3 regions of the Arthrobacter sp. 10N410 genome follow, and region 2 is predicted to be linked to each of the others. Evidence: riboswitches for the same ligand, from Rfam matches in the RefSeq annotation. Region 2 holds a riboswitch; each other region holds the start of a gene.

Region 1 (9,754 bases), on a different contig from region 2:
CAGAACCGGCCCCCGTGCTTTCGCGGGTGCGCCGGGGCTAGACCTGCTTGAGCGCCTGCCCGAGGTCGCGGATCAGGTCCTCGACGTCTTCCAGCCCCACCGAGAGCCGCACGACGCCGTCGCTCAGCCCGATAGCCGCGCGCCCCTCCGGGCCCATGGCGCGGTGCGTGGTGGTGGCCGGATGCGTGATCAGGGACTTTGAATCACCGAGGTTGTTGGAAATATCGATGATCCGCAACGCGTCCAGCAGCGCGAACGCGGCTTCCTTGGCGGAGCGGCCGGGCGAGGGCGAAAGCTCCAGAGTCAACACCGTGCCGCCGGCTTTCATCTGCCTGGCGGCCAGCTCGTACTGCGGGTGGGACGGCAGCAGCGGGTACTTAACCCAGCTGACCGCGGGCTGGGCCTCCAGCCATTCGGCCAGCCGAAGCGCCGAGGCGGACGAGTGGTTCACCCGCAGGGCCATCGTCTCCAGTCCCTTACTCAGCACCCAGGCGTTGAAGGCGGACAATGCCGGGCCGGTGTGGCGCATGAGCTGCTTGACCGGGCCCTCGATGAATTCCCGGGTGCCCAGGATCGCGCCGCCGAGCACCCGGCCCTGGCCATCGATGTGCTTGGTGCCGGAGTACACGACCACGTCCGCGCCCAGCTCCCCGCACCGCTGCAGCAGGGGAGTGGCGAAGACGTTGTCCACCACCACGGTCGCACCGGCGGCGTGCGCCAGTTCGCTCACGGCGGCGATGTCCACAATTTCCTGCATGGGGTTCGAGGGAGATTCGAAGAACACGGCCGTCGTCGGCACGGCCAGCGCCGACCGCCACTGCTCGAGGTCCGGGCCGTCCACGAAGACTGTCTCCACGCCCCAGCGCGGCAGGATCTCATTGAGGATGACGAAGCAGGATCCGAAGAGCGAGCGGGCGGCGACCACGCGGTCGCCGGCCCCCAGCAATGCCCCGAGAGCGGTGAACACCGCAGACATGCCCGACGCCGTCGCAAAGCACGCCTCGGTTCCCTCCAACAGCCGGAGGCGTTCCTGGAAGGTGGCCACCGAGGGGTTGCCGTAGCGGGAATAGACAAACCGTTCGTCCTCGCCGGTGAAGGCGCGCTCAGCCGCGGCGGCGGATTCGTAGACGAAGCCCGAGTTCAGGAAGATCGGTTCGGTGGTTTCCTGGAACCCGGTGCGGTCGAGTCCGCCGCGGACGGCCTGGGTGTCCGGGCTCCAGCCCTGGGCATCGGGATTGAAGCTCACTTAGTGCTTTCCAGGTTGGTCGGCAGGCCGTGGTTCTTCCAGCCGTTCACGGTCCGGGCGCCGGTCGGGCCCGGTTCGCCTTCGAAGCCCTCGAGGACGTTGTAGGCGGTGAAGCCGGCCGCCGTGGCGGCGTTCGCGGCGGCGACCGAGCGGGCGCCGGAACGGCACAGGAAGATGAGCTCGGCCGCCGTGGCGCCAGGCGCGTGCTGCCGCAGTTGCCGCTGGAGTTGCCGCTGCAGTTGCTCCAGGAAGTGCGGGTTGGGGGCTCCGCCGGCCAGGGTCCACTGGACGAACAGCGGATCCTGCCGGTCTTCGGTGCCGGCCCCGGTGACCGGGACGCCGATCTGCGACCATTCCGCCTCGGTGCGGACGTCCACCAGGATGGCGCCCGCCCCGACCTTGGCCCAGGCTTCCTGCGGGCTCAGGTCTCCGGCGTAACTCATGCGTGGCCCTCGCCGGTGAACTCGGCGCCGTCGAGCTCATCCACCGCGTTGGCGACGGCGGCGTCGGCGCTCGCGATCGCGGCCGGCAGCACGACGGCCTGGGCCACGATCACGGTGCTGCCGTTGAAGGTGGCGGAGGGGCTGCCGTGCAGGACGTAGCCCTCGGCCAGGGCGGCCGAAACGCGCTCGCAGAAGCTGCGGTCATCGGGCCCGGTGAACAGCCGGTACGCCAGTCTTTCCTCGGCGGGTCCGGGTGCGGCGGGGGATTGGGCGGGGGCTGTGGCGGGCACAGCGGGTGCGGATGCGTCGGGCACGACGGATCTCCTTACTTTCACGCTTGCAGCTCGAATGGTCGATATGCCGAGTATTCACCTGAGGCACCCCGCCGCGAAAGGGAGGGTTGCCGACCGGCCAGTCAGGGCTTGGCGCCGGGTCTCATTACTCCCCAAAAACGTAGCACTTACGACGCCGGCGGCACCGGCGGCGTCGTCATGTTAAGTCACGCGGACGCTGGCATGGCACCTTTCCGGGGGCGGAGCAGCATCACCCGGGACCGGCCGGCTCCTACTCGATCGTGGCGAACAGTTCGTTGAGCTCGGCCGTGAGCTGCCGCCGCAGTTCGGGGGTGCCGATCTCCTTGCCGTCGATGTGGTTCACCGGGGCGAGGAGCCGGATGCTTGAGATGAGCCAGACGGCGTCGGCGTCGTACAGATCGGCAGGTACCAGCGGGCCGTAGCCGAGCTCCCACCCGGCGGCCTTGGCCGCGGTGAACAGGGCGCCCTGCGAGGTGCCCGGGAGGATTCCGCTGTCCAGCTGCGGGGTGATCAGCCGGCGCACGGTGCGGACGCCGCCCGCGCCGTCGTCGCTGGTCTCCAGGTGCGCCAGCAGCACGGTCGACGTCGGGCCCTCCAGGACCCGGCCGTCGGCGGAGGTGAAGATGACGTCGTCCGCGCCCTGGTGGTGGGCGTACCGGAGCGCCGCCATGTTGACCGCGTAGGACAGGGTCTTGGCGCCCAGCAGCAGCCACGGGGCGCGTTCGCCCACCTCGCTGTCGTAGCCGCGGTCCAGCAGGATGACGTCGATGCCGGTCTCGCGCTGCCGGCGGCCGGCTTCCGGCGGCGGCGAGGCCTGCACCCAGCACGTCGGCGTGGCCGCGCCCTCCACGCCGCGGCTGGCGAGCAGCTTCACCACGACCTCGTCCGCTCCGCCGGCCCCGTCGCCGGCGGCTCCGACCGCCGTGGCGGCCCGGCCGCGGTATTCGCTGACCGCGGTCTCGATCGCGCGCCGCCAGGCGTCCTCCGCCGGGATGTCCAACTCCAGCGCGCGCGCCGAGCCGGCCAGCCGGGTCAGGTGGGCCTGCAGCTTGCGCGGGCGTCCCCCCACCACCAGCAGCGACTCGAAAACGCCGTCGCCGCGGGTGGCACCCTGGTCGGTGGCCATCAGCTGCGGCTTGGACGAGTCGGCGACGCGGCCCTTCTCAAACGCGGGATCGAGGAACACCAGCACTGTCGCGCGGGCCGGAACAGAGGCGGGGGTAGTCATGCCTTCAGCTTAGTGCGGCCCGGGTCGGGATAAGCTGTGCGGGTTGCCCGTTCCGGAACTGTTCCGCGGGTCTGGAGCTTGAGGGGTTTGCCTGTGCTGTGGCCATTTTCGCTGGCGGGGTCACTTCCGTCCTGGGTGATCCTGATCCTGACCGTCATCGACCTCGGTATCCGGGTCGTTGCCCTCGGCATCATCCCGGGCAACCGCCGCCCCACCACGGCCATGGCTTGGCTCCTGATCATCTTTTTCGTTCCGGCCGTGGGCGTGGTCCTCTTCCTGCTCTTCGGCAACTTCCGGCTCTCCCGCAAGCGCCGGGCGCAGCAGGACGCGGTGAACACCCGGGTGCGGGCCGGCACGTCGGAACTGGCCATGGTGGAAAGCAAGTACGAGGGCCCGGAATGGGTGTCCTCCGCAGCGGAGCTGAACAAGACGCTCGGTTCCCTGCCCATGGTGGACGGCAACCACGTGGAGCTCCTGCCCGGCTACCCGGATTCGATTAAGGCGATGGCGGCGGCGGTGCGCGAAGCCGAGTCCTTTATCAACGCCGAGTTCTACATCCTCAGCTCGGACCACATCACGGATGACCTGCTGACGGCGATGGAAGAGGCCGCCGAGCGCGGCGTCGAAGTCCGCCTCCTGTTCGACCACTTGGGCACCCTGCGGATTAAGGGGTACAGCAAGCTCATCGCCCGGCTCAAGGCCAGCAAGATCCGCTGGCGGCCCATGCTGCCGCTGCGGCCCGTGCACGGCCAGTGGCGCCGCCCGGACCTGCGCAACCACCGCAAGATCATGGTGATCGACGGCGAGGTCGCCTTCACCGGGTCGCAGAACCTGATCGAACCGTCCTACAACAACCCGCGGCACCGCAAGATCGGCCGGGAATGGGTCGAGCTGATGGCCTGCCTGCGCGGGCCGATCGTCACCACCCTCAACGTGGTCTTCGCCACCGACTGGCTCAGTGAGACCGACGAATCCCTGGAGCACCAGCTCGCCCACCGGCCCGAACTGCACGCCGGCAACATCACCGCCCAGGTGGTGCCCAGCGGTCCCGGCTTCATCACCGAAAACAACCTGCGCCTGTTCAACACGCTGATCTACTCGGCGCAGCGCACGATCTCCATTTGCAGCCCGTACTTCGTCCCGGACGACTCGCTGCTCTACGCGGTGACGACGGCGGCGCAGCGCGGCGTCGACGTCGAACTCTTCGTCTCGGAAAAGGGCGACCAGTTCCTGGTCCACCACGCCCAGCAGTCCTACTACGAGGCGCTGCTGGAGGCCGGGGTGCGGATTTACCTCTACAAGGCCCCGTTCGTGCTGCACGCCAAGCACTTCACGATCGACAACGAGGTTGCCGTGCTGGGTTCGAGCAACATGGATATGCGCTCCTTCTCGCTGAACCTCGAGGTCTCGGTGATGCTCCTGGGCGAGGACATCGTGCAGCGGATCAGCGCCGTCGAGGACACGTACCGCGGCATTTCGAGGGAGTTGACGCTCGAGGACTGGATGAAGCGGCCCATGGGGGTCAAGTACGTGGACAACGTCGCCCGGCTCACGTCGACCCTGCAGTAGCCAGGCCGGCTCACGCGTGGACTAGCCCGCCGGGAACTCCGCGCCGAGCGCCGAGAGCACGCCGAAGGCCTTGGTCCGGATCTCCTCGTACTCCTCCTGGGGTGAGGAATCCGCGGTGATGGCGCCGCCGACGCCGAGGCTGAGTGTGGTTCCCCGGTCCGCGCCCGCCGCCACCACCAGGGTCCGGATCGCCACCGCGAGGTCGGTGGCCCCGCTGAGCGAGAAGTAGCCGATCGCCCCGGAATAGACGCCCCGCGGTGCCGCCTCAAGCCGGTCCAGGATGGCCATGGTGCTGACCTTGGGGGCACCGGTCATGGAGCCGGCCGGGAAGCAGGCCGCCACGGCCTCGGCCCGCGGCATGCCCGGCCGGAGACGCGCATCGATGGTGCTGACCATCTGGTGGACGGTGGCGTAGCTTTCGATCGCGCACAGCCTGCTGACCGATACGGAACCGGGCACCGCGAAGTGGCTCAGGTCGTTGCGGAGCAGGTCCACGATCATGATGTTCTCGGCCCGGTCCTTGGGTGAAGTTTCCAGCTCGCGGCGCAGCAGCTCGTCGCGGGCGGCGTCGGAAGCCCGGCGCCGGGTGCCCTTGATCGGCTCGGCGCGCATCGCGCCGTCGGCGGCGATCCGCAGGAAGCGCTCCGGGGAGGTGCTGGCGACGGTGAGGCCGGCCAGGCGCAGGTAGCTCGCGAACGGTGCCGGGTTGCGACGGCGCAGCGCCAGGTATGCCTGCCACGGATCGAGCTCCCCGGCGGCCGCGGTGGCCGTCAGCGCCGTCGTCAGGCAGACCTCGTAGCTGTTGCCCTCGGTAATTTCGTGCTGCGCCGCGGCGATCTTGGCCTTGTACGCGGCTTCGGTGTCCCGGGCGCTGAACTCCGCGGCCGGGGTGTTCCCGGCGGCGCCGCCGCCGCTGCCGCCGCCCGGTTCCAGGTCCGTGGCCGCCGCCGCGACGGCCGCGCGTGCCGCGGCCAGCCAGTCGCCGGCGTCCGGGGCGTCGAGGGCGAGCAGCCACACCGTGCGTTCCCGGTGGTCCAGCACCACGGCGCGGCCGGCGAAGATCAGGCTGGCATCCGGGGTGTCGGCTTCGACGTCGCTGCCGCCGGTCTCACGCTTGAGTTCATAGCCGAGGTAGCCGAGCCAGCCGAGGGTGAACTCGCACGGGTAGCCCTCCGGGGCGCGCAGGGCCCGGCGCCCCCAGACCCCGTCGAGCCAGCGGAAGAACCCTCCCTCGGTCTGCACGGTGGCGTTGCCGACACGCACCCGGGTCCGGCCGGAGCGGTGCCGGACCGACTGGCCGTAGCTGCCGCCGTCGTCCGCCAGGATGCTGAAGCGGCTGCGTTCGGCGGCCTCCCGGGCCCAGGCCCGGCCGTCCTCGCCGTCCTCGCCGTCCCGGCCGTCCGGGGGCAGGGAGGAGTCGAGCCAGACCGCATTCGGCGAACGGCCGTAGAGCGTTTCGAAGAGCCGGGCGGGGTCCGGCGCGGCATCGATCCGCTCGGCGGTCAACTGGAGTCCGCGGCGGGCCGACAGCTCGGGAAGCAGCACCGGGGCCAGGGCTGGGAGGTACTGGAGGGCCTGCAGCACCTCGCTCGGCGCAGCACCGTCGGCGCGGTTGAGTACCCGCACGTCGGCGCGGGAGGGCACATCGTCGGCGGCCAGCCATTCGTCTTCCTGCCCGGCCCATTGCTCCCAGTAGGGTTCATAGCTCGCGCCGTCGCGGCCAAGGGCCCGGGTGCGGCGCTCCTGCTCGGGGGAATCGGCCCAGACGACGGCGTCGAGGAACGGCATGGCGGCCGCGGCGGCAGCGCCCACACCCTCGACCAGGACGATTTCGGCCGGCTGGGTGAGGCGGATCGCGCCGTCGTAGTGCTGTACCCAGTCCCAGCTGACCCAACGGGCCGGTTCGCCGCGGCGCAGCGGGGCAAGCACGGTGGCGGCATAGCGTTCGATGCCGGCGGCCAGGCCGTTCCAGCCCGGGTAGATGTCCTCCAGGTGGAAGAGCGAGACCTTATGGTGCTCCCGGAGCCGGGCCGCGAGTTCGATCGCGAGGGTGGTCTTTCCTGCGCCGGAGCGCCCGTCGATGGCGATGATGACGGGTGCGCGGCTCATGAACTAGAGCGTACCCGGTGCCCCGCGTCGTCCCGGTGCGGCTGGTCTTGTTGCTGCTTCGGCTGCCCTGCCCGGGCCTGCAGCTGGGCGGCGCGAACGTGCTTGAGGATGCCGGGGACGGCGGCGTGGATCAGCTCCCAGGTGTTGTCGAAGTCGGTGTGCCCGCCAAACCAGGGGTCTTCGATGCCTTGATCCAGCGGATCCCTGTCGGCGACCGCGGGGTCGAAGCTGCGCAACATTCGGATCTTCGCCAGCGAGGCCTGATCCGGCGCGGCCTGGCGCAGCCAGCCGTAATGGTCCACATCAAGGGCCAGGATCAGCTCGCGCGAGTGGAACCACTCGCTGCGCCACTCGCGCGCGACATGCAGCTCGGAGGGGATGTTGTGGGCTGCCAGTTTGCGGGCGGCCCGGGGATCGATCGGGCGGCCCGCCTCGTAGGAGGTGATGCCGGCAGAATCGACGTCGACGCCGGTAAGCCCGGCAGCGGCCGCGGCCTCCGCCAGCATCAGTTCGGCCATCGGGGACCGGCAGATGTTTCCGGTGCAGACCGTGATGATCCGGTACTGGCTCGACATTGAGGTCATGACTAAGCATGGCGGATGCCGAGGCCTCTTGGCTAGCCGGAACCCGAGCAATATTACAAGTCCTGTCATACGGCTTTCCGTTCGCGTCAAGTGTGCCGGACTGCCGCTGTTGGCGGGGCCGCCGCCCTTGGCGGTCCCGGCGGGCCCTAATGCTCTGGACCGCCGTCGGTGCCGCTCCCAGACTGTGTCCCATGACGGATCAGGATTCCCCGGTCCAAACGCCTGGGTTCGGAGCCGCGGACGGGGACGCGCCGTACGGGGCTGCGCCGGAGGCCGCCTCGGACGGGAGGGACGGGTCGGACGGGACGGGCGGTACGGCCGGGCCAGCCAGGCCTGCGCCATCTGCAGAGGCGGCCGCCGCGCGGACAGGGACAAAAGCATCCGGCGGCCGGGCCAACCGGTTCTCGCTGGGTCTGTTGCAGCTGCTGGGCATCCTCCTGGTCGCCGCGCTCGCCGGAGCCGGTTCGGCCCTGCTTGTTGCCCGCGCCAGTGGCTGGGGAGCCGAAACCGTGGTCAAGCAGTACGTCACCGGCGGCGGGGTGTCCGACCATCCCGCCGATATCAAGGCACTGCTCGCGGCAGCCCTGCCCGCGGTGGTCGCCGTGAAGGCCACCACCACGCAGTCCAACCCGTTCCTGGATCCCGGCGGCGGCGGCCGGGCGACGGCCGAGGGGACGGGGATAGTAATCGGCAGCTCGGGGGAAATCCTGACCAACGCCCATGTGGTCAGGGGCGTGGCCGGCGGAGCCTCAAGCGTGACCGTGACCTTCCACGACTCGAGCACGCGCGCCGCCCGCATCGTCGCCGCGGACGGCGATCACGACCTGGCGCTGTTGAGGGTCGAGGGCGTGAAGAACCTGCCGGTGCTGGAGCTGGGCGACTCGGGGTCTGCGGCGCCCGGGGACGCCGTCGTTGCCATCGGCTACGCCTTGGGGTTAGACGGGGGACCCAGCGTCACCACCGGCATCATCTCGGCCACCGGGCGGACCACCGCGGCAGAGGCCGGCTTCGGCAGGAAGTCCCGGCTGGTGAATCTGCTGCAGACGGATGCGCCGATCAGCTCGGGCGACTCCGGCGGCCCCTTGCTTGACGCCGGGGGCCGCGTGGTCGGCATCAACACAATGGTGGCCACGTCGACCTCGCGGACCGCTGCGAACGGGATCAGCTTCGCGATTGCGGCGGACACGGTCAGGGCGCTGCTGCCGGGCCTTCGCGCGGGCGGCTGATCCCGCCCGCGGGTGTGCGGGCCAACCTATTCGAGCGACTCGTCTAGTTGTTCGTTCTTCGTCAGCTGAGTCCTGAGCTGTTCTACCTCCTGCGTCAGCCGGGCAAGTTCCCTCCGGAGCGGCTCCTCGTTGGCTTCGACGTCGGCGGCCGTTTCGACCGCGACCTGTTCCACGAGCCAAGATGCGACTGACGCCGTCACGACGCCAAGGACCGCGACGCCTCCGACCATCAGACCGGTGGCGACAAGCCTGCCGATGGGTGTCACTGGATAGTGGTCGCCGTAGCCCACCGTGGTGATCGTCGTCATCGCCCACCAGAGAGCGTCCCCGACGGTCGTGATATTTGAACCGGGGGCGTTCTCTTCAGCGTCGAGAACAGCGAGCCCTCCTGCGTAAACCAAGAACAGGGCTGATACGAGGACATAAGTGACGAGTCGGCCGCGTAGGGCATTGCCGCCGGTTCGGTGGAGAATTCGCAGCAGCGTCACCAGCCGCAGCAGTCTGAGTGGCCGAAGTACGGGCAGTACGAGGATTGCCAACTCATGGAGGTTGCTAAGAAACCAGTGGCCCCGCCGCGGCGCTAGGTACAGGTTGGCGCCGTAGTCAACTGCGAACGCGCCCCATGTGATCCAGATGATCACTTCGAGGATTTCGCCCTGGCTATCGGGCAGATTCGCGATGACTTGAACGGAGTATGCAGCCAAGAACAGCAAAGCGGCCGCGAACATGGGCCACTCAGAGTATTTCCGCCATTGCTGTTGGGTCATGCTCACAAGGCTAGGGCAGGGCCGAACCGATCCGGGGACTCAGGGTTATTCGTTCCAGAGCGCCTTCCGGAGCAGGCCCTTCAGCTCGCCGACCTCGGCGTGGCTGAGACCGGCGAGGGCCTCGGATTCGGCCGCCCGTGCGGCTGCCTCGGCCTGCCGGAAGACGGCGGATCCCTCCGCCGTGGCGGAAACAATTTTGGCCCGGCGGTCCTGTCTTCCGGGTGCGCGGAGCACCAGGCCGCGCTTCTCGAGTTCATCTATGAGGGCC
Region 2 (9,754 bases):
TTTGTGCCTCGAGGAAGATCGGGGCGTCGCTGACCTTGGTGCGGATGTAGTAGCCGACGACGACGATCACGGCGGAGAGCCAGAACGCGACGCGCCAGCCCCAGCCAAGGAAGTCCGCGGAAGACAGCACGGAGGACAGGATGAACAGCACGGCAGTGGCGAGCAGGTTGCCCAGCGGGACGGCGGACTGCGGCCAGCTGGCCCAGAAGCCGCGGGACTTGCTGGGGCTGTGCTCGGCGACGAGGAGGACGGCGCCGCCCCATTCACCGCCGACGGCGAAGCCCTGGGCGAAGCGCAGGAAGACCAGCAGGGCCGGGGCCCAGTAGCCGATCTGCGCGAAGCCCGGGAGGCAGCCCATCAGGAAGGTCGATACGCCGACCAGGATGATGCTCAGCTGCAGCAGCTTCTTGCGGCCGAACTTGTCGCCGAAGTGGCCAAAGACGATGCCGCCGATCGGGCGGGCCACGAAGCCAACCGCATAGGTCAGGAACGCGGCGAGGATGCCGTCCAGTTCCGTTCCGGAATTGGGGAAAAACATCTTGCCAAAAACCAGGGTGGCGGCGGAGGCGTAGAGGAAGAACTCGTACCACTCCACTACCGTGCCGGCCATGGAGGCCGTTACTACCTTCTTCAGGCCGGACGTCTTGACGTCGGGCTCCTCTGCGCGCCTTGCGGCGGCGTTTTCCGTGCTCATGCGAACTCCTTCGGTGTCGTCGTCGACACCCTGTGGACCATTAGGTTGACTACGTGTGTGTGAGTTGGAACACACGGCGTCATTCTCCACGAGTATGGACTTCGATCGAGGCAAGCTCAACGACTAATCGCGCAGAGTGCGTCTGCAAAAATGCACACACGGCGGTGCCGGCTAGGCGAAGAAGTTGCCCCGGAGCTGCTCGCTGAGCTGGCCGATTTCGGTCAGGAAGCCGTCGTGGCCGATCGGGGCCTCGATGACGTGCACGGGGACCTCCCCCGGCAGGGCGTCGGCGAGCTCTCGGGATTGGGCGGGAAAGTACAGCCGGTCCGAGTCCACGGCCGCCACGAAGAACTCCGCGGTGGCCAGGGAGACGGCCTGCTCCAGGCTTCCCCGGCCGCGGCTCACGTCGTGGCTCATGAGCGCCTCGGTGATGGCGATGTAGCTGTTGGCGTCGAAGCGTCGCACCAGCTTGTTGCCCTGGTGGTCCAGGTAGCTCTCCACCTGGTAGCGCCCGCGGCCGGCCAGCGACCCGGCCTCCAGCGGGGCCTCGGCCGCCTGGGCGTTGCGTCCGAAGCGCCCGTCCAGCTCGGCTGCGGAACGGTAGGTGATGTGCGCGATCCGGCGCGCGAGGGCCAGTCCGGCGTGCGGTTCCGGGCCGCCGTAGTAGTCGCCGCCGTTGAAGTTGGGGTCCTGGCGGATTGCCAGGGTCTGGGCCTGGGCGAAGGCGATCTGTTCGGCGGTGCTGCTGGCGCCGACCGAAATCACGGCGCAGCGCTGCACCCGCGCCGGGTAGGTCACCGCCCACTCCAGCGCGCGCGCTCCCCCGAGCGAGCCGCCGAGCACGGCATACCAGCTGCTGATCCCCAGCGCGTCGGCGAGCCGGGCTTCCGCCGCGGTGCTGTCCCGGAGGGTGACCAGCGGGAAGCGCGAGCCCCAGGGCCGGCCGTCCGGGGCCGGCGTGGAGGGCCCGGTGGAGCCGTAGCAGCCGCCGAGGATGTTGATGGAGACCACGAAGTACTTGTCCGTGTCCACCGGGGCGCCGGGGCCTGCCAGTTCCTCCCACCAGCCCGGTTCCTCGCCGGCGCCGCGGGTCACGTGGGTGTCGCCGGTCAGGGCGTGCTCGATCAGCACCGCATTGGAGGCATCGGCGTTCAGCGTCCCCCAGGTCTCGTAGGCGAGGGTGACCTCAGGCAGGGTGGCACCGGATTCAAGGGCCAGGGAACCGATCGGGAGGTACTGCACCGTCCCGTCGGAACCAGCGCCGTCGGAACCAGCGCCGTCGGGAACAGTGGAGGGTTTGCTTTCGGGTACACCCGTGCGGGTGACGGCAATCGTCATGTGAGGACCTAACTTCGCGCTTGCCCGCCGTCAGCTGACCGGCAGGCCAGGTCTTCACCCGGGGCACCCCGCCGCAAATGGAGGGTTGCCGGCCAGCAAGCCGGGGCTGTCACTGGCACTCATGACCTGCGTCGATTCTACGAAACACGGCCGCGCAAGCGCGAAGATTGTGACGGCTGTGTGACAGCCGGACCCGTCAACACCGCAGTTTCCCCACCTTTGACAGACGCGCCCGGCGGGTCGCCCCGAAGTGTCGGCGATTCCCGGGGCCATCCCCGCAAAGGTGGGGAAAGTCGGCGTGCTGCGTGACCTCAGGCGTTCTTGGCCGCCCGGAAGCCGGCATCGAGGTCCGCGATGATGTCGTCGATGTGCTCGAGGCCCACCGAGAGCCGGACCAGGCCGGGATTGACGCCGGCGACCGCCTGCTGCTCCGGCGAGAGCTGGCTGTGCGTGGTCGACGCCGGGTGGATGACCAGCGAGCGCACGTCACCGATGTTCGCCACATGGGAGTGCAGTTCGAGGGCGTCGACGAAGCGTTTGCCGGCCTCCGCTCCCCCTGCGAGGTTGAACGCGACGACGGCGCCGGTCCCCTTCGGGCCGTACTTCCGGCCGCGCTCGTACCAGGGGCTGGACGGCAGCCCGGCGTAGGCGACGGATTCGACGTCGTCCCTGGCTTCCAGCCATTCGGCCACCCGCAGGGCGTTGGCGACGTGCCGTTCCACCCGCAGGCTCAGCGTCTCGATCCCCTGGGCGATGAGGAAGGCGTTGAACGGCGAGACGGCCGAACCGAGGTCGCGCAGCAGCTGGACCCGGGCCTTGAGGATGAAGGACAGGTTCGCTCCCAGCGCCCCGTCCGCCCCGAGGTCGCGGGCATAGACCAGGCCGTTGTACGTGGGATCCGGGGTGTTGAAGCCGGGGAAGCGCTCCGGGTCCTTGCCGAAGTCAAAGTTGCCGGAGTCGACGATCACGCCGGCAATCGCGGCACCGTGTCCGCCGAGATACTTGGTGGCCGAATGCACCACGATGTCGGCGCCCCACTCGATCGGGCGGATCAGGTAGGGGGTGGAGAGGGTGTTGTCCACGATCAGCGGCACCCCGGCCCGGTGGGCGACGTCTGCGACGCCTTCGATGTCCAGCACGTCCTGGCGGGGGTTGGAGACCACCTCGCCGAAGAACAGCTTGGTGTTCGGCTGCACGGCATCGCGCCACTGCTCAAGGTTGTCCGGGTCCTCCACGAACGTCACGGAGATACCGAACTTCTTCAGCGTGTGGGCCAGCAGGTTGTAGGTCCCGCCATAGAGGCTGGGGCTGGCGACGACGTGGTCTCCTGCCTCGGCGATGTTGAGGATCGCGAAGGTTTCGGCGGCCTGGCCGGAACTGAGCAGGAGCGCCCCAAGGCCGCCCTCCAGGCTCGCGACCCGCTGTTCCACCGCGTCCTGGGTGGGGTTGCCGATCCGGGTGTAGATGGGGGCGAGCTCGGCGAGCGCGAACCGGTTGGCGGCGCTCTCTGCACTGGGGAAGACGAACGACGTCGTCTGGTAGATCGGCAGCGACCGCGCGCCGGTGGCGGAGTCCGGCTCCTGGCCGGCGTGGATCTGGCGGGTTTCAAAGGACCAGGCGTTGGACATCGGAGAGCTCCCTAATGACTGGGCACAGGCCGCCCCTGGCCTCTGGGGCCGGAACGGCTCTGGCGCCGCGCTTGCCTGCCGGCGGACGCCGGCGGGCCAGGTCTTCACCCGGGGCACCCCACCGCGCAAGGAGGGTTGCCGGCCAGCAAGCCGGGGCTCGATGCTGGCGCTCATGACCTGGCTTCAGTCTACGAACGCGCCATTACGCCTGGATAGCTTTGTGACGAAAATGAAGAACGGCCCCACCGCCGCCCGGCGCACGCCCGGGAGCCGGAAAGTGCCGTGGTTCTGGCCGGGCAAATCCGCGCGGTGAGCTCCGGAAAATGACATCCCATCACGGTAAGGGCAGCCTAAGCTGAGAGCTCCATCACAAAGTGCCAAGATGAGGGCATGCGCATGGATCACGTCTCTTACGCCTGTGAACAAGATGGCCTGGCTGCCACCACCGAACGTATTGCGACCGCCCTCGGGGTCGAAGCCGTCAAGGGCGGAATACACCCCCGGTTCGGGACCCGCAACATGATTATCCCGCTTGCCGGGCACAAGTACCTCGAGGTCGTGGAGGTCCTGGACCACCCGGCCTCCGACAAGGCGCCGTTCGGGCAGGCAGTCCGCGCCCGCTCGGCCGCCGGCGGTGGCTGGATGGGCTGGTGCGTCGAGGTTGACGACCTGGCACCGTTTGAGGAGCGGCTGGGCCGCTCCGCCGTCAACGGCAACCGCAAGTTCCCCGACGGCCGCGAACTGGTCTGGAAGCAGATCGGCATCCTGGGCCTGATCGCGGATCCGCAGGTCCCCTACATGTTGAAGTGGGAAGGCGACCCCGCCCTGCACCCGTCCAACGCCTATGAGAGCAATGTGAAGATGTCTGCCCTCACGATCGCGGGCTCGGCCGAGCGGGTCACCGAGTGGCTGGGTGAACCGGTCGAGAAGCCGCTGGAGGACGTGGACGTGAACTGGCTGGCCCCTCACGGGACGCCGGGAATCCTGTCCGTCACCTTCGAAACCGATTCCGGAGCCGTCACGATCTGACGCTTCCTGCCCGAAAAACTTCGGCCGCCAGCAGCGGGTGCCAATGATGCCACCCACCGCTGGCGGCCGAAACACTTTAACCCGTTGCCGTCGGCGGGCCCTTGGGGCGACGCGGGTGTGTGGGCTCAGCCCAGGCCGATTGACTTGCCGAAGAGGCTGAATCCGACGAAGGCCACGATGTCCAGCAGCGCATGCGCAATCACCAGCGGCATCACCCGGCGCGTCTTCGTGTAGATCAGCGCGAAGATGACGCCCATGATGGCGTTGCCGATGAAGGGCCCGAAGCCCTGGTAGAGGTGGTAGCTGCCGCGCAGCATCGAACTGGCGAAGATCGCCAGCGGCATGCCCCAGCCGAACTTGCCGAGCCGGTCCAGCAGGTAGCCCACCACGATCACCTCCTCCACGATCCCGTGCCGGATCGCGGAGAGGATGAGGACCGGCACCGTCCACCAGTAGGAGTCCAGTGCGCTGGGGATGATCGCCGTCGTGATCCCCAGCGCCCGGCCGGCCGCGTAGAGCCCGAGCGACGGTATGCCGATCAGGGCGGCGAGGCCGAGGCCCTGGAGCAGGTCCTTGCCGGGACGGGCGAAGTCGAAGCCCAGCTTCCGGAACGCCGAGGTGCCCGTGCCGGCGGCCATGCCGGCGGGCCGGAGTTCGGTCAGGAAATAGATCACCAGCACCACCGGGACCAGGGCGAAGATGATGTCCAGCAACTGGTACGTGAGGTCGAAATACTCCCGGCTGCTTTGCGAGCGGTTCAGCGTGGAGGTGCCCTGCGCCAGCGGCGCCCGGGTCATCTTGTCCAGCAGCTGCACTACCGAGTACACCGCCGACTGCCCGAGGGACAGGCCCAGGACAATCCAGACTTCTAGCCGCAGCCGACGGCGGGAGGGAACCAACATGGTTCTATCTTGCCTGCCGTTGCCGGGAGTTGACTGCACGTGCCTATGCTTGGGCTGTGAGTGCGCCCGGGAAAATCATCATGATCCGGCATGGCCAGTCCGCCGCCAACGCCGACACCTCGATCTACAACCGGGTGCCCGATTACCGGATCCCGCTGACCCCGCTCGGCGTCGAGCAGGCCGCGGCCGCGGGCGAGCAGCTGCGGCGGGAGCTGGACGGGCAAAGGGTGTGCGTCTACGTCTCCCCCTACCTGCGGGCCTACCAGACCCTCGAGGCGCTCCAGCTGGGCTCCCTGATCGAACGCGTGATCGAAGAGCCGCGGCTGCGCGAACAGGACTGGGCGAATTTCCAGATCGCCGGGGACATCGAGGACCAGAAGGAGCTCCGCAACGCCTACGGCCACTTCTTCTACCGGTTCCGGGAAGGCGAATCGGGCTCCGACGTCTACGACCGGATCTCCTCGTTCATGGAGACCCTCTACCGGCACTGGTCCAAGCCGAACTATGCGCCGAACGCCTTGTTCGTGACGCACGGGCTGACCATGCGGCTGTTCTGCATGCGCTGGTTCCACTGGTCGGTGGAGTACTTCGAGTCGCTGAACAACCCGGACAATGCCGAAATCCGGACCCTGCTGCGCACCCGGCAGGGCAAGTACGAGCTGGACAAGCCGTTCAGCCAGTGGGAGGACCGCCGGGTGGACGAGACCGTGCTGGACGCCCCGCCTATGTTCTTCTAAGGGATGTTCTTCCAGACGCTGTCCGGGGCGGGCCTCAGGGCGATGACCTGGTGGAACTTCCCGCTCGCGCCGGTCTGATCCGGTGCTTCCTCCGCCCGGACCAGTTCCACGTTCGCCAGGCCCTGGGCGGCCAGGAACCCGGACAGCTTCGCCGCCACGTCCTGCCACACCGCGTCCGCCGCGGCGCCCGGCTCCAGCTGGAGCCGCACCCGCAGCGCCGCCGGACCGGACTGGACCAGCTGGCAGCGGTGGACGCCCGGCGCGTCGTCGATGGGGGCTGTGATGGCGAGGGGCAGGACACTCACCGTGCCGCCGCGGCCGTTGTCCAGGTGCAGGACGTCATCGTGCCGGCCGGCCACCCGGATGGCGGGCAGCGGGTTGCCGCACTCACAAGGGCCGGGCTTGGCGACGACGGAGTCACCGAGGTCGTAGCGGATCAGCGGCTGGACCCGGTTGGCGAGATTGGTCAGCAGCACCGTGTGGGACGGCTCCCCCGGGGGCGTGGGACCGTAGTCCTCCTCGACCGGTTCCAGGATGACCCAGTCACTGTTGACGTGCAGCCAGCCGCGGGGGCAGTCCAGGGCGATCGGGGTGAACTCGGAGGCAGCGTAGACATTGTGCACCGCGCCGCCCAGCGCCGCGGCCAGGCGCTCCCGGTCCCCGACGGATTCGCCGCTGGACTCCACAATCACGGGCCGGATGTGCAGCCGGCCCGCGTCCTGTTCCTCGGCCAGCAGTTCGAGGGCGCTGGGGTAGGCCACCAGCAGGGCCGGGTCGAAAGCGTTAAGCGCCTGCACCAGCGTCTCCAGCGGTTGCTGCACGGAGAACATGCGGTAGGCCCGTCGGCGGCCCCGGCTGCGGCGCCGTTCGGACTCGAGCCAGACGGCCCCGGCGAAGTGGCCGCCGGTGCCCAGCACCGCGGCGGCACGGATTCCCCGCCGCAGCATCGCGAGCAGCCGGCGGGCGTCGAGGGCGGTCCCGACGATCCGAACGCCCTGGGCCCGGTAGCAGGCGACGGCGGCCTGGTCGTGCACGAATAATCCGGGGTGGCCCGTGGTTCCGGAGCTGGTGCAGGCGAAATAGCGGCCGCGGTAGCGAGTGCCGACCAGGGACGGGTCGGCGACGAAGCCCTCGAGGTCCGCCCGGGTGATGGCCGGATCGGTCACCCAGTCGTCGAAGCGTGCCATCAGCTGCGACTTCGTGACCGGCGGCAGGTCCCGGAGCGGGATGTCCTCGGCCGGGAGGCCGCGGTAGAGCTCCCGGTAGAACGGGGAGCTCGTGCGGGCATGGGCCACGAGGGCGGCCAGCCGGGCGTCCCGGCGCCGGGCCAGGGCCGGCACTCCGCCGCGCTTGGCCCGCACCAGGTCGATCATGGTGGCGAGTTCCCTGGCGAAGCCGGTCATGGCGTTCCTCCTTGGCCTCCGGTGCGCGCCGGTCAGCGGGCGCGGACCCCGGCGCGCCAGACGGCGTGGGTGAGCGGCATGCCTGGCCGGTATGCCAGATGGGTGGCGGACGGGGCGTTGAGCAGGTGCAGATCCGCCCGGTTGCCCACGGCGATGGAGCCGACCGCCCGCTCGCCGTCGACGTCGTTCCCGGACTCCCGGCCCAGCGCCAGCGCACCGCCGTACGTCGCCGCCCGGACGGCTTCGTGCACGCTGAGCCGCATCTGCAGCACGGCGGTGGTGACGCAGAACGCCATCGAGCTCGTATAAGAGGTGCCGGGGTTGCAGTTGGAGGCGAGCGCTAGCTGGACGCCGGCGTCAAGCAGTTCCCGGGCCGGAGCCAGCGGCTGCCGGGTGGACAGGTCGCAGGCCGGCAGGCAGGTCGCGACGGTGCCGCGCTCGCCCGCGCCGGCCGCTGCCTCCCAGCCGGACCAGCTGTCGGCGAGGGCGTGGACGTCCTCGCGGGAGAGGTAGTTGACGTGGTCCACGCTCGCGGCGCCGAACTCCACTGCCAGCCGCACCCCGGGACCCTCGCCCAGCTGGTTGCCGTGCACGCGCAGGCCCAGTCCGGCGTCCCGGCAGGCCTGGAGCACCCGGCGGGACTGGTCCTCGTTAAACGCGCCGCGTTCGCAAAACACGTCGGCCCAGCGGACGTAGGGCCGGACCGCGGCGAGCATTGGTCCGCAGACCAGCTCCGTGTACTCCTCCGCGTCGAGGCCTTCGGGTACCAGGTGCGCGCCGAGGTAGGTGACCTCGTCCGCGACGGTGGAGGCGATCCTCGCGCTGCGGGCCTCGTTCTCCACGTCCAGGCCGTAGCCGGTCTTGGTCTCCAGGTAGGTGGTCCCCTGGGCGACGGCTTCCGCCACCCGGCCCAGCGCGAGCCGGGTGAGGTCGAAGTCGCCCGTGGCCCGGGTGGCTCCGGTGGTGACGGCGATGCCTCCGGCGCTGTAGCTCTCCCCCGCCATCCGTGCCTCGAATTCCGCGGTCCGGTCGCCGGCGAAGATCAGGTGCGTGTGTGAATCCACCCAGCCCGGCAGGAGCGCGCGGCCGGCGGCGTCGACGGCGTCGTCCGCCGCCGGGGCGTCCGCGGCGGCACCCAGCCAGGCGATGCGTTCGCCCTCGATCACGATGGCCGCATCCTTCAGGACCCGGTGGTCCGCGTCCTGGGTCATCAGTTCGGCGATGTTGGTGATGAGGGTGCTCATGGGTCCATTCTTCAGCCCCGGATAGACATCCGGGTCGCTGCCAGTGCCGCGGCTGTCCGGGATGCCGGACTGTCGGCCGGGAGCGGCTGTGCCGAACCCTGGCCGGCGAGGATCAGCTCCGCGGCCAGCTCCGCGATGCCGGAGGAGGTCTGGAAGCCGTAGCCGCCCTGCCCGGCGAGCCAGAAGAAGCCGGTGGCCTCGGCGTCGAATCCCACCACGGGGATACCGTCGGAGGCCTCGGTCCGCAGCCCGGTCCACGCCCGGCTGACGCTACCGATCCCCATCGTGGTCACCGTGTTGAGCCGCTCGATCAGCGCCTCGATGTCGCCCGGATACGGCTGGGCGTCCTCGGGGCCGCTGGGCACAGTTTCCGACGGCGAGATCAGCACCTGCCGCCGTCCGTCCGGGCGGAAGTAGAAACTGCCGGCCGACGCCACCATCGGGCAGCCCTGCGGGAGGGGGTGCTCGACGTCGACAATCGCCGCGGTGCGGCGGTAGGGCTGGAGTCCGAGCTTCTCGACGCCGCTGAGCACCGCGAATTCGTCCGCCCAGGCGCCGGCGGCGTTGACCACGACCGCGGCTTCGAAACCTTCCTGCCCGGCGCCGAGCTCCCAGCCGGAACCGAGGCGCTGCGCCGAGTGGACCCGTGCGCCGGTGATGATGTCCACGCCGCCCTCGACGGCCCGCTCGCGGTGGTCCTCCAGCAGCAGGGACGCGTTGCAGGCAAACGAACCGGAGTCCAGGCCGGCGGCCGCGAAGGAGTCCGGTTTGAGCGCGGG
Region 3 (9,754 bases), on a different contig from region 2:
CCGGCAACGGAGCTCCACCCCGTAGCAAAAGGCCGGAAGCATCAGCTTCCGGCCTTTTTGTTGTGCTCGACTTTGTTGTGCTGGACGGCGGGTTAGCGCTTCTTGATGTGCGCCACCGGATCGGTGTGCTCGTCCACGATGTGCTTGGCCTTCTTCTCGGCCCGTTTTTCCTTGATGGTTTTGACCGGCTTCTTCGTAAGGTGCCGGTGCGGCGACTTGTCAGGCATTTGCGCGCTCCCTAAAGGCGGGGGGCCCGGGATGAGCCCGTGCTTTTAAGGCTACGCCTCGGGCACCGCGACGTCCACGATGCCGATGAAGCGGCTGCCGACGCCCTCATATTCGCTGCGGACCAGCCCGGCCTCCAGGGCGGGCCGCTCGTGCGGGGCATGGTGGGCGCAGCAGACAAAGCTGAACTCCGGCCACCACTTTTTGGGCCGGGCCGTTTCGGAGAAGCCGCACACGGCACAGGTCAGCTGGACCCAGACCGGGCGTTTGCCCGTCCGGTTGGCCCTCGACTGGAGGAGCCAGGCCGGCGGGCTGTCCAGCAGGGCGCCGAGTTCGGCCTCGGACAGGCGGGACGGAATGCCGTGACGGTGTGCCATTTCCAGCGGAATATCAAGGGCCTGGGCAGCTTCGCGTCTCGTAACCATCCTTTAACTTTACGGGATCCGGGCACACCGGCAGTCAGCCGGCCGCCGGTGCTAGGCTCATCCCAAACCCGGTGCCCGCCGTCCGGCAGGCAGTGAGGAAGGCAGCAGCCATGTCCGGCACCCCCGCCACAGCCCTGTCCAGCCTTGAGAGGCGCGTGCTGTACGTGGCGATCGTCGCGTCCTTCATCGCCTTCCTCGACGGTTCGGTGGTCAACCTTGCACTCCCGGCGATCAGCCGTGAACTCGGCGGCGGCCTGGTGGTCCAGCAATGGGTGGTGGACGCCTACCTGCTAACGCTGGGGGCGCTGATCCTGGTCGCCGGCTCCCTCTCGGACCAGTTCGGCCGGGTCCGGGTGCTGCAATGGGGCCTCGCCGGCTTCACCGCCACCTCCGTGCTTTGCGGCCTCGCCTGGAGCGGGGAGTCGCTGATTGTGGCGCGCGGCCTGCAGGGCGTCGCCGGAGCACTGCTGGTGCCCAGCTCGCTGGCCCTGATCGTGACGGTGTTCAGTGGCCCGGCCCAGTCCGCCGCGATCGGCAAGTGGTCCGCGTGGACCTCCGGGGCCATCGTGGCGGCCCCGGTGCTTGGCGGCATCTCCGTGGATGTGTTCACCTGGCGGGTCATTTTCTTCCTCAACATCGTCCCGGCGGTTGCCGTGTGGCCGGCCCTGCGCAAGCTGCGCGAACTGGATCTGGGACGCGCGCCCGGCAGCACGATCGACGTCACGGGTACCGTCCTGGCGATCATCGGCCTGGGCGGCGTCGTGTACGCCTTTATCGAACGCGGGAGCCTCGGCTGGGGCGCCCCGCAGGTCTGGCTGCCGCTGGTCCTTGGGATTGCCGGCCTGGCCGGGTTCCTGCTCCACGAGCGGCGGACCCCGGCGCCGATGATGCCGCTGCGGCTTTTCGCCATCCGCAACTTCGGCTGGGGCAACGTCGCCACCACGGTGATCTACGGGGCGTTGAACCTTGGGTTCTTCGTCCTGGGGCTTTTCCTGCAGCAGGTCGCCGCTCTGGGGGCCACCGCAGCCGGCATCGCCCTGCTGCCCTCCACCTTGATCCTGCTCCTGCTCTCCGCAAAGATCGGGGCTCTCTCCGGCCGCTTCGGTCCGCGCTGGTTCATGACGGCCGGGCCGCTGCTGTGCGCGGCGGGCTTTTTGATGATGCTGGGGATCGGCCTGCCGCTGGATTACTTCGGACAGGTCTTTCCCGGGCTGGTGGTCTTCGGACTCGGTTTGGCCGTGACAGTGGCGCCGCTGACCTCCGCGATCCTGGGTGCCGTGGATCCTGAAGAAGCAGGGATCGGCTCGGCCGTCAACAACGCCGTCGCCCGCATCGCGGGCCTGGTGACCATCGCCTTTGCCGGGCTCATCACCGGACCGGTGATCACGACGTCGGGCCTGCACGGCACGGCGGCGGTCACCGCCGCGCTATTCGTCGCGGGCGCTGCGGCGTCCGCCGTCGGGATCAGGAACCCGCCGAGGGAACCCGCGGACAGTGGGGGAGGGGACGCCCCTACCCAGCCGGCTTAGCCGGCCAGCGCGATGCCGACGGCGGCCGCCGCCAGCCCCGCCGCCAGGTTCGCGGCCACGTTCAGGGCGGCGGCCCGGTAGCGCGCTTCGCTGACCAGCCGGATGGTGGCCGTGGTCCAGGAACTGAACGTGGTCAGGCCTCCGGCCAGGCCGCTGGCGACCGCCGTCTGCCACTCGGGGCCGAGCCCAAGGTGCGGCGTCATCCCGAGGGACAGCCCGATGATGAAGGATCCGGCCACGTTGACGGCCAGGGTGGCCCAGGGCCAGTGCGGGTGGGGTCCAGGCCGGTGGGCGAACCAGGAGTCGACGGCGAACCTGGCCAGGGCGCCGGCCACTCCGAAGACCCCCACCAGCAGGGCGGCGGTCACTGTGCCCTGCCGCTCAGGTCGGCCAGCGCTTTGCCCGATTTCCAGCCGACCGCCGCCGCGCCGAGCCCCAGGACCAGCGACAAGCCGAGGTAGGCGAGCCACACGGCGTGGAAGCCGCCGCGAATCTGCTGGTCGACGGCGAGGGCCAGCGCGGAAAAGGTGGTGAAGGAGCCAAGGAGCCCCGGGCCGAGGCCCGCCCGGAGCCAGAAAGCTGTCCGCGGCCGGGCAATCCAGATGGTGGTCAGGGCGGCCAGGACAAAGCTCCCCAGGACGTTGATCGCAAGCGTGGTCCACGGCACGGCGCCTGCCGCCTCGGGGAAGACCAGCCCCGCGCCGTAGCGCAGCTCGGTTCCGATCAGGCCGCCGACGGCGACTGCCGCCCATGCCCGCCAGCCGGGAACCGTCGCGACCGTTGCCGGGCGGCGCTCCGCATCCAACGCTTCCATTCAGCGCCCCTCGACGCTGCAGCCGGAATGGGCCGCGTCGCTGTGCACCCAGAGCGCGGAGGCCACCTCGTCGGCGAGGTCGATTTCGCGCAGCTCGCCGCGGGCGCCGATGCGGACCACGAGCGGGCCGCCGAAGGGCTTCCGGCCCAGGACTTCGACGTCGGAGTCCAGGTCGATCTGTTCGGCGGCGAGGTAGCGCAGCAGCTCGGGGTTTTCGTCGCTGATCCGGGTGATCCGGCCGGTGTGGCCGTCGTCGAGCTCGCTCATCCGGTAGGCCGGCGGCATCAGGACCGAGCCGTCCTCGGCCGGAATGGGGTCGCCGTGCGGGTCGCGGACCGGGTTGCCGAGCTTGGCGGACATCCGCTCGATGAAGGTGTCCGAGACGGCGTGTTCAAGCAGCTCGGCCTCGTCGTGGACCTCGTCCCAGCGGTAGCCGAGCTCCTGGACCAGGAAGGTCTCGATCAGCCGGTGCCGCCGGACCATGGAGAGGGCCAGCCGCACGCCGTCCTCGGTCAGGGTTACGGCGCTGTAGGGCTTGTGGTCCACCAGGCCCTGGTCCTTGAGCTTGCGGACCATCTCGGAGACCGAGGAATTCGCGACGCCCAGCCGCTGGGCCAGCTGGGTGGAGGTGATGGGTTTGTCCTGCCACTCCGTGAAGGAGTAGATGACCTTGACGTAGTCCTCAATGGAGGAGGAGGGCGGACTGGTCTTCACAGCCCCAAGCCTACCGTCCGGCGGCACCGGTGAAGGTGAGCCACAGCAGGACCAGGTTCAGCGCCACTACCAGGATCACGCTGACGACGGCGGCCACCCGCAGGGTCATGCCGTCCGCGAACCGGCCCATCAGCGGCTTGCTGCTGGTCAGCACCACGAGCGGGACCAGCACGAACGGAATCCCGAAGCTGAGCACAACCTGGCTGAGCACCAGCCCCCAGGTGGGGTCGAAGCCGACGGCCAGCAGGACGACGGCGGGGACCAGGGTCAGCACCCGTCGCGTCATCAGCGGAATGCGGATCTTGAGCAGGCCCTGCATGATGGTTCCGCCGGCGTAGCAGCCCACCGAGGTGGAGGCCAGGCCGGAGGCAAGCAGGCCGACGGCGAAGACCACGCCGACCACCGGGCCGAGGTTGGCTGTGATGGCGGCGTGGGCACCCTCGATCGTGTCCGTGCCGTCTTCACCGCCCAGCGTGGACGCGGCCAGCAGCAGCATTCCGATGTTGACGATGCCGGCGACGGCCAGCGCCGCGACGACGTCCCAGCGCGTGGCTTTGATCAGCCGGGCAATGGCGTGCGGCGGGACATGCAGATGCGGATCCGGGCGGTGCCGGTCCCGGGAGAGCGCCGAGTGGACGTAGATGGCGTGCGGCATCACCGTGGCACCGAGCATGCTCGCGGCCAGCAGCACCGTGTCCGGGCCCTGGAAGCCAGGCACAAGCCCGGCCACGAACCCGCCCGGATCCGGCGGGCTGATGAACAGTCCGGCCAGGAACCCGACGGTGATGATGCCCAGCAGGAACATGATGACGAACTCGAAGGGGCGCTGCTGGTTGCGGCTCTGCACGGCGAGCAGGGCCATCGAAATGCCGCCCACAATGACGGCGCCGAGGGGGAGCGGAAGGCCGAAGAGCAGGTACAAGGCCACCGCGCCGCCCACCACCTCGGCGAGGTCGGTGGCTGCGGCCACAATCTCGGCCTGGACCCAGAAGGCGCGGCGCCAGGCCGGCCGGAGCCGCTCGCCGAGGATCTCCGGGAGGCTCTTGCCGGTGACGATGCCGAGCTTGGCGGACTGGTACTGGACCAGCACCGCCATGACGTTGGCGGCGACGAGGACCCAGACGAGCAGATAACCGTACTGTGCCCCGGCCGTCAGGTTGGCGGCGACGTTGCCGGGGTCCACATAGGCGATGGCAGCCACGAACGCCGGGCCGAGCAGGCCCAGCAAAGCCCGGCGGCTACCCCTGATCCTGCGGGCAGGCGGTTTCCCCGCGGGCAGGGGTTCGTGTCCGGCTACGTCCAGCACTGCGGGCTCCCAAGAAGTTCCTGAGTGCCTACAAATATAAGTTAGGCACACCGAAATAATAGGCGCCGCGGCGTGGTCAGTGCAATGCGGGAACCTCAGGCTTTGACGGCACGCCAGCTTTGCGTCAGGTAGGGAAGCGGCAGGAGCTGCCCGGCAGTGTGTCCTAGGTGCTCGTGCAGGTACCAGTCGAGGTTAGCGAGCACCTTGGCCCTGGTGCTCTCGCCTGCCCGCAGGTAGTAGCTGCGGGATTTGGTCAGTTCCATGACGTCCTGCGTGGTTACTGGATCCTCCCAGCGGGTGAGATGACTCTCCAGCCCGATGAATTCCGGTCCCAGCGGCGGCGTGAAGTGGGGCTTGTGGACGTCCCCCGCATGCATGATCCGGGACAGCCTGTGCACCCAGGGGACCGAGGTGTCGAGCTGGTTCCAGATCAGGCCGAGAACGCCGTGCGGCCGCAGGATCCGAGCCGCCTCGGTACTGGCCAGCAGGGGATCGCACCAGTGCCAGGCCTGGGCCACCGTGACCAGGTCGAAGGCCCCCGAAGCCAGCCCGGTGTGTTCGGCGGTACCCTCGACGGCGGCGACTTCCGGGAGGGCGCGGCGCAGCTGGTCGAGCATGTCCGGGGACGGATCGACGGCCACGGTCCTGAGCCCCCGTTGGACCAGGAGCGCCGTGAACTTACCGGTCCCGGCGCCCAGGTCGGCGGCGTCGTGGGCCCCGGCCGGGATCAGCCAATCGGCCGAATCCGCCGGATAGCCGGGCCGGACCCGGTCGTAGTGCTCGCCGCCGTCCTGGAAGCTCTGCCCGAGCTCCCGCCGCCGCTGGTGCTGCAGTTTTGGGCCACCCTGCAGTCCGGGGTGGTGCAGTTTGGGGCCGCCGCGTGCCACGTGCGATCTCCTTCGGCAGCTCTGGTGCGTACCTGTCGAATTTACCGCACGCGGCCCGGGCTGCGCTGCCGGTCAGTCGACGGAGCAGGGGGCTGCGCCAGCGGTGCCAGGCGTGTTCGGCGCCCAGTGCGGATAGCTGCGCGTGTCGTTGGCCGGCACCCAGCGTCCGGCGTCCACGACGTAGTCCCAGCCCAGGCCGTTCCGCCGCAGCTCCTGGAGCCCGGCGAGCAGCCGCTGCGCGTCGTTGAGCCGTGAGCCGAGGCCGAAGCTGGCCCGGAGCGAACCGGCGGGCAGGCCGAGCCGTTTTAGCAGCGGGTGGGCGCAGAACCGGCCGTCGCGCAGGCCTATGCCGTGCTCCGCGGACAGGTATGCGGCGACCAGGCCTGCGTCGTAACCGGCGACCGAGAAGTTGACCACGCCGATCGTCCCGGGGCCGCCTTCCCGGCCGGTGTCCTCGAAGATGTGGTGGACCGTTACGCCGTCGATCCGCTCCAGCCCCTCGACCAGGAAGGAACGGATGGCGTCCTCGTGGGCGTGCCACTGCTGCTCGTCCAGCGCCTCGATAACCTGGCTGGCGCGGGCCAGCGCGGCCGCGCCCAGGACATTGGGGGAGCCGCCCTCGTGGCGGGCCGGCCCGGTGGTCCAGCTGACGGCGTCGAGTCGTGCGTCCCGTACTGCGCCGCCGCCAGCCAAGTGCGGGGTGCCGGCGTCCAGCCAGTCCGGCCGGCCCACCAGCACGCCGGCGCCGAACGGGGCGTAGAGCTTGTGGCCGGAGAAGGCGAGGTAGTCGACGTCGTCCGCGGCGATGTTGATGCGGCGGTGCGGGGCCAACTGGGCCGCATCGACGGCGATCCGGGCGCCGAATTCGTGCGCCAGCGCGGCCAGCTCACGGATCGGCAGGATTTCGCCGGTGACGTTGGACGCGCCGGTCACGGCGAGCAGGCTTACTCCGCCGAGGGCGAGTTCCGCCCGGAGCCGCTCCACGGTGCCGGCCAGGGTGGGCGCCGCGACGACGCTGCGGTGCGGGACGTTTTGCCAGGGCAGCAGGTTGGCGTGGTGCTCGATGTCGAGGTAAAGCACCTCGCCGGTGTGTCGGCCGTCGTCGACGGGCAGGCAGCCGGCCAGCAGGTTCAGTGCGTCGGTGGTGTTCCGGGTGAAGATCACGGAGTCATCCGGACGGCCGCCGACGAACCCGCGGACGATGTTCCGGGCGTTTTCGTACACCGAGGTACTCAGTTGGGAGGCGTAGCCGGCGCCGCGGTGCACGCTGGCGTAGTACGGCAGGATCTCGTTCAGGTAGGCGGACACCACGGACAGCGCCGGGGCGGAGGCTCCGTAGTCCAGGTTGGCGTACCGGACCTGGCCGCCCTGGATCAGGGGGGCCAGGATTTCGGCGCCGGAAACCGCGGACAGTGGCCGGCGGGCGGCGTCGAAGCGTGCGTCGGTGAACTCCGGGCCGCCGGCGCTGGTGGTGTGGGTGGGGATGGTGGCAGTCGTCATGGGACCTCGCTCGAAAAGGACCCCGCACACAGGGGATCCGCGCTTGCCGGGTCCGCTCCGGACCGGCCAGGTCGTCACCCGGGGCACCCCGCCGCGAATGGAGGGTTGCCGGCCAGCAAACCGGGGTTTTGCGCTGGCACTCGTGACCTGCTTCGAGCCTAGGACATGGCCGGTCGCACGGAAAAGGGAGGGCGGAATATGAAGCGTAGTGTTACGGGCTGCCTCGGGCGTGGCCGGCTAGAGCAGGTCGTCGAGGCCCGGGTTGAGGCGCTTGAGGACTTCGGAGTGCAGGATCGAGTTGGTCGCCAGCGCGTTGCCGCCGAAGGGGCCGTCCTCTCCCTCGAGCGAGGTGAAGCGGCCGCCGGCCTCCGTCACGATCGGGACCAGCGCCGCCATGTCGTAGAGGTTGAGTTCGGGCTCGCAGGCGATGTCGACGGCGCCTTCGGCCACGAGGCAGTAGGACCAGAAATCGCCGTAGGCGCGGGTACGCCAGACCTCCTCGGTGAGTCCGAGGAACTCGTCGAGGTTGCCGCGCTGCTTCCAGCCGCCGAGGCTCGAATAGGACAGTGACGCATCGGCGAGCCGGGAGACGTTGGAGACCCGCAGCCGGGTCGCGGCGGCCAGTGAGCGGCCCATGTAGGCGCCGGCGCCCTTTGCGGCCCACCAGCGCTTGCCCAGTGCGGGGGCGCTGACGACGCCCACCACGGGTTCGCCTTCGTCGACGAGGGCGATCAGGGTGGCCCAGACCGGGACGCCGCGGACGAAATTCTTGGTGCCGTCGATCGGGTCGATGATCCAGCGGCGCGAACCGTGGCCGGAGCTGCCGAACTCCTCGCCCAGGACGGCGTCGCGCGGGCGGGAGCGGGACAGCTGCCCGCGGATGGCTTCCTCGGCGGACTTGTCCGCGTCGGTGACGGGGGTCAGGTCCGGCTTCGTCTCGATCCGAAGGTCGAGCGCCTTGAAGCGGCTCATGGTCTGGGAATCTACGGAATCTGCCAGTACATGGGCAAGGCGCAGGTCATCGTTGTAGCTCGAAGCTGGTTGGCTCATGCTTCCAAACTACCGTCAAAACGCGCCGCGGACCGGGAGGCCACGTCGCTGCCGCCAAGTAGACGCGGCTATGAGACGCTGCCGAGTTCCTTGGTGTCCTGCGCTTCCAGCCGCGGATCGGTGCCCAGCAGCCGGCGCAGCGACGCGAGCCGGGCCGGGCCGGACGGGCCCGCGTGGCCGCCCTGCACCCAGGCGTCCACGCCGCAATTGACGGCGGTGGCGTCGTGCTTGCAGCCCCGCTCGCAGTCATCGGTGCCGGGCGCCAGGTCCGGGAAGGAACGCAGGATCCTGTCCGGGTCCACATGGGCCAGGCCGAAGGAGCGGATGCCCGGGGTGTCGATGATCCAGCTGCCCGCAGGCGCATCGCTGACCTTCAGCGCCAGCGCGGAGGAGGAGGTGTGGCGGCCGCGGCCGGTGACCGCGTTGACGCCGCCGGTGGCCCGTTCGGCGCCGGTGAGTGCGTTCACCATGGTGGATTTGCCGACGCCGGAGTGGCCCAGCATGACGGTGACCTTCCCGTCGAGGTAGTCCCGCAGCTGCGACACGGCGGCCTTGTCCAGCCGGGCGGACAGGCCGTCATCGGAGCGGGCGTCGATGCCGGAGGCGGCCGAATCCGCGGTTTTGGAGATGATCACCGGGAAATCCAGGTGCTGGTAGTTGGCCAGCAGCTCGGCGGGGTCCTTGACGTCGGCCTTGGTGACGAGCAGCAGCGGTTCGATGCCGGCGTCGTAGGCGGCCACCAGAGCGCGGTCGATGAAGCCGGTGCGGGGTTCCGGGTTGGCTGCGGCCACGACAACGACGAGCTGGTCGGCGTTGGCGACGACGGCGCGTTCGATCGGGTCCGTGTCGTCCGCGCTGCGGCGCAACAGCGTCCTGCGGTCCTGGATCTTGACCAGCCGGGCCAGGGTGTCGGGTTCGCCGCTGACGTCCCCGACGAGCGAGACGAAGTCCCCGGCAACTACGGGGTTGCGGCGCAGCTCCCTGGCCCGCGCCGCGATGATCTTGCGTTCGTCGGCGGTGCCCTCGCCGACGACGGCGGTGTAGCGTCCGCGGTCCACGGTGACGATCCGGCCGGTGACGGCGTCGTCGTAGCTGGGCCGGTCCTTGGTGCGGGGGCGGGAGCCCTTTTTGTTGGGGCGGATCCGGACGTCGGATTCGTCCCAGGAGTCAGTGCTGCGTGCCACCGGCGGCGTCCTTGTCTGCGGTGCTTGCCTGGCTGAGCATGGCCCCCCACAGCTGCGGGAAGCCGGGCATGGTCTTGGCCGTGGTGGCGATGTCCTCGACCTCCACGTCCGGGACGGCGA

The links. A riboswitch is a leader RNA that binds a small molecule or an ion and turns the genes downstream of it on or off. The one in region 2 is predicted to bind S-adenosylmethionine.
Region 1: another riboswitch for S-adenosylmethionine. It lies ahead of AC1DB8_RS00220 (DUF1737 domain-containing protein); the one in region 2 lies ahead of metX (homoserine O-acetyltransferase MetX).
Region 3: another riboswitch for S-adenosylmethionine. It lies ahead of AC1DB8_RS04415 (aminotransferase class V-fold PLP-dependent enzyme); the one in region 2 lies ahead of metX (homoserine O-acetyltransferase MetX).

What each region holds. Positions count from the first base shown of each region.
Region 1 covers NZ_JBFTIP010000001.1:47,417-57,170, forward strand. Annotated here, with positions in the region: gene AC1DB8_RS00205 (glutamate--cysteine ligase 2) at 1-41, shown strand, start outside; gene AC1DB8_RS00210 (O-succinylhomoserine sulfhydrylase) at 38-1,246, opposite strand; gene AC1DB8_RS00215 (rhodanese-like domain-containing protein) at 1,243-1,689, opposite strand; gene AC1DB8_RS00220 (DUF1737 domain-containing protein) at 1,686-2,003, opposite strand; SAM riboswitch class IV at 2,018-2,132, opposite strand; gene AC1DB8_RS00225 (aminodeoxychorismate lyase) at 2,254-3,231, opposite strand; gene cls (cardiolipin synthase) at 3,325-4,800, shown strand; gene pabB (aminodeoxychorismate synthase component I) at 4,822-6,909, opposite strand; gene AC1DB8_RS00240 (low molecular weight protein-tyrosine-phosphatase) at 6,906-7,493, opposite strand; gene AC1DB8_RS00245 (S1C family serine protease) at 7,685-8,719, shown strand; gene AC1DB8_RS00250 (ion channel) at 8,746-9,486, opposite strand; gene AC1DB8_RS00255 (MarR family winged helix-turn-helix transcriptional regulator) at 9,532-9,754, opposite strand, start outside.
Region 2 covers NZ_JBFTIP010000009.1:16,052-25,805, reverse strand. Annotated here, with positions in the region: gene AC1DB8_RS15470 (MFS transporter) at 1-694, opposite strand, end outside; gene metX (homoserine O-acetyltransferase MetX) at 866-2,032, opposite strand; SAM riboswitch class IV at 2,044-2,159, opposite strand; gene AC1DB8_RS15460 (bifunctional o-acetylhomoserine/o-acetylserine sulfhydrylase) at 2,344-3,660, opposite strand; SAM riboswitch class IV at 3,723-3,838, opposite strand; gene AC1DB8_RS15455 (VOC family protein) at 4,051-4,689, shown strand; gene AC1DB8_RS15450 (CPBP family intramembrane glutamic endopeptidase) at 4,815-5,591, opposite strand; gene AC1DB8_RS15445 (histidine phosphatase family protein) at 5,672-6,328, shown strand; gene AC1DB8_RS15440 (phenylacetate--CoA ligase family protein) at 6,325-7,731, opposite strand; gene hutI (imidazolonepropionase) at 7,764-8,975, opposite strand; gene AC1DB8_RS15430 (NAD(P)/FAD-dependent oxidoreductase) at 8,987-9,754, opposite strand, start outside.
Region 3 covers NZ_JBFTIP010000001.1:929,804-939,557, forward strand. Annotated here, with positions in the region: gene AC1DB8_RS04375 (hypothetical protein) at 93-227, opposite strand; gene AC1DB8_RS04380 (hypothetical protein) at 279-650, opposite strand; gene AC1DB8_RS04385 (MFS transporter) at 761-2,179, shown strand; gene AC1DB8_RS04390 (fluoride efflux transporter FluC) at 2,176-2,547, opposite strand; gene AC1DB8_RS04395 (fluoride efflux transporter FluC) at 2,544-2,993, opposite strand; gene AC1DB8_RS04400 (metal-dependent transcriptional regulator) at 2,994-3,707, opposite strand; gene AC1DB8_RS04405 (Nramp family divalent metal transporter) at 3,718-5,013, opposite strand; gene AC1DB8_RS04410 (class I SAM-dependent methyltransferase) at 5,109-5,900, opposite strand; gene AC1DB8_RS04415 (aminotransferase class V-fold PLP-dependent enzyme) at 5,973-7,400, opposite strand; SAM riboswitch class IV at 7,435-7,548, opposite strand; gene hisN (histidinol-phosphatase) at 7,638-8,450, opposite strand; gene rsgA (ribosome small subunit-dependent GTPase A) at 8,519-9,634, opposite strand; gene aroA (3-phosphoshikimate 1-carboxyvinyltransferase) at 9,618-9,754, opposite strand, start outside.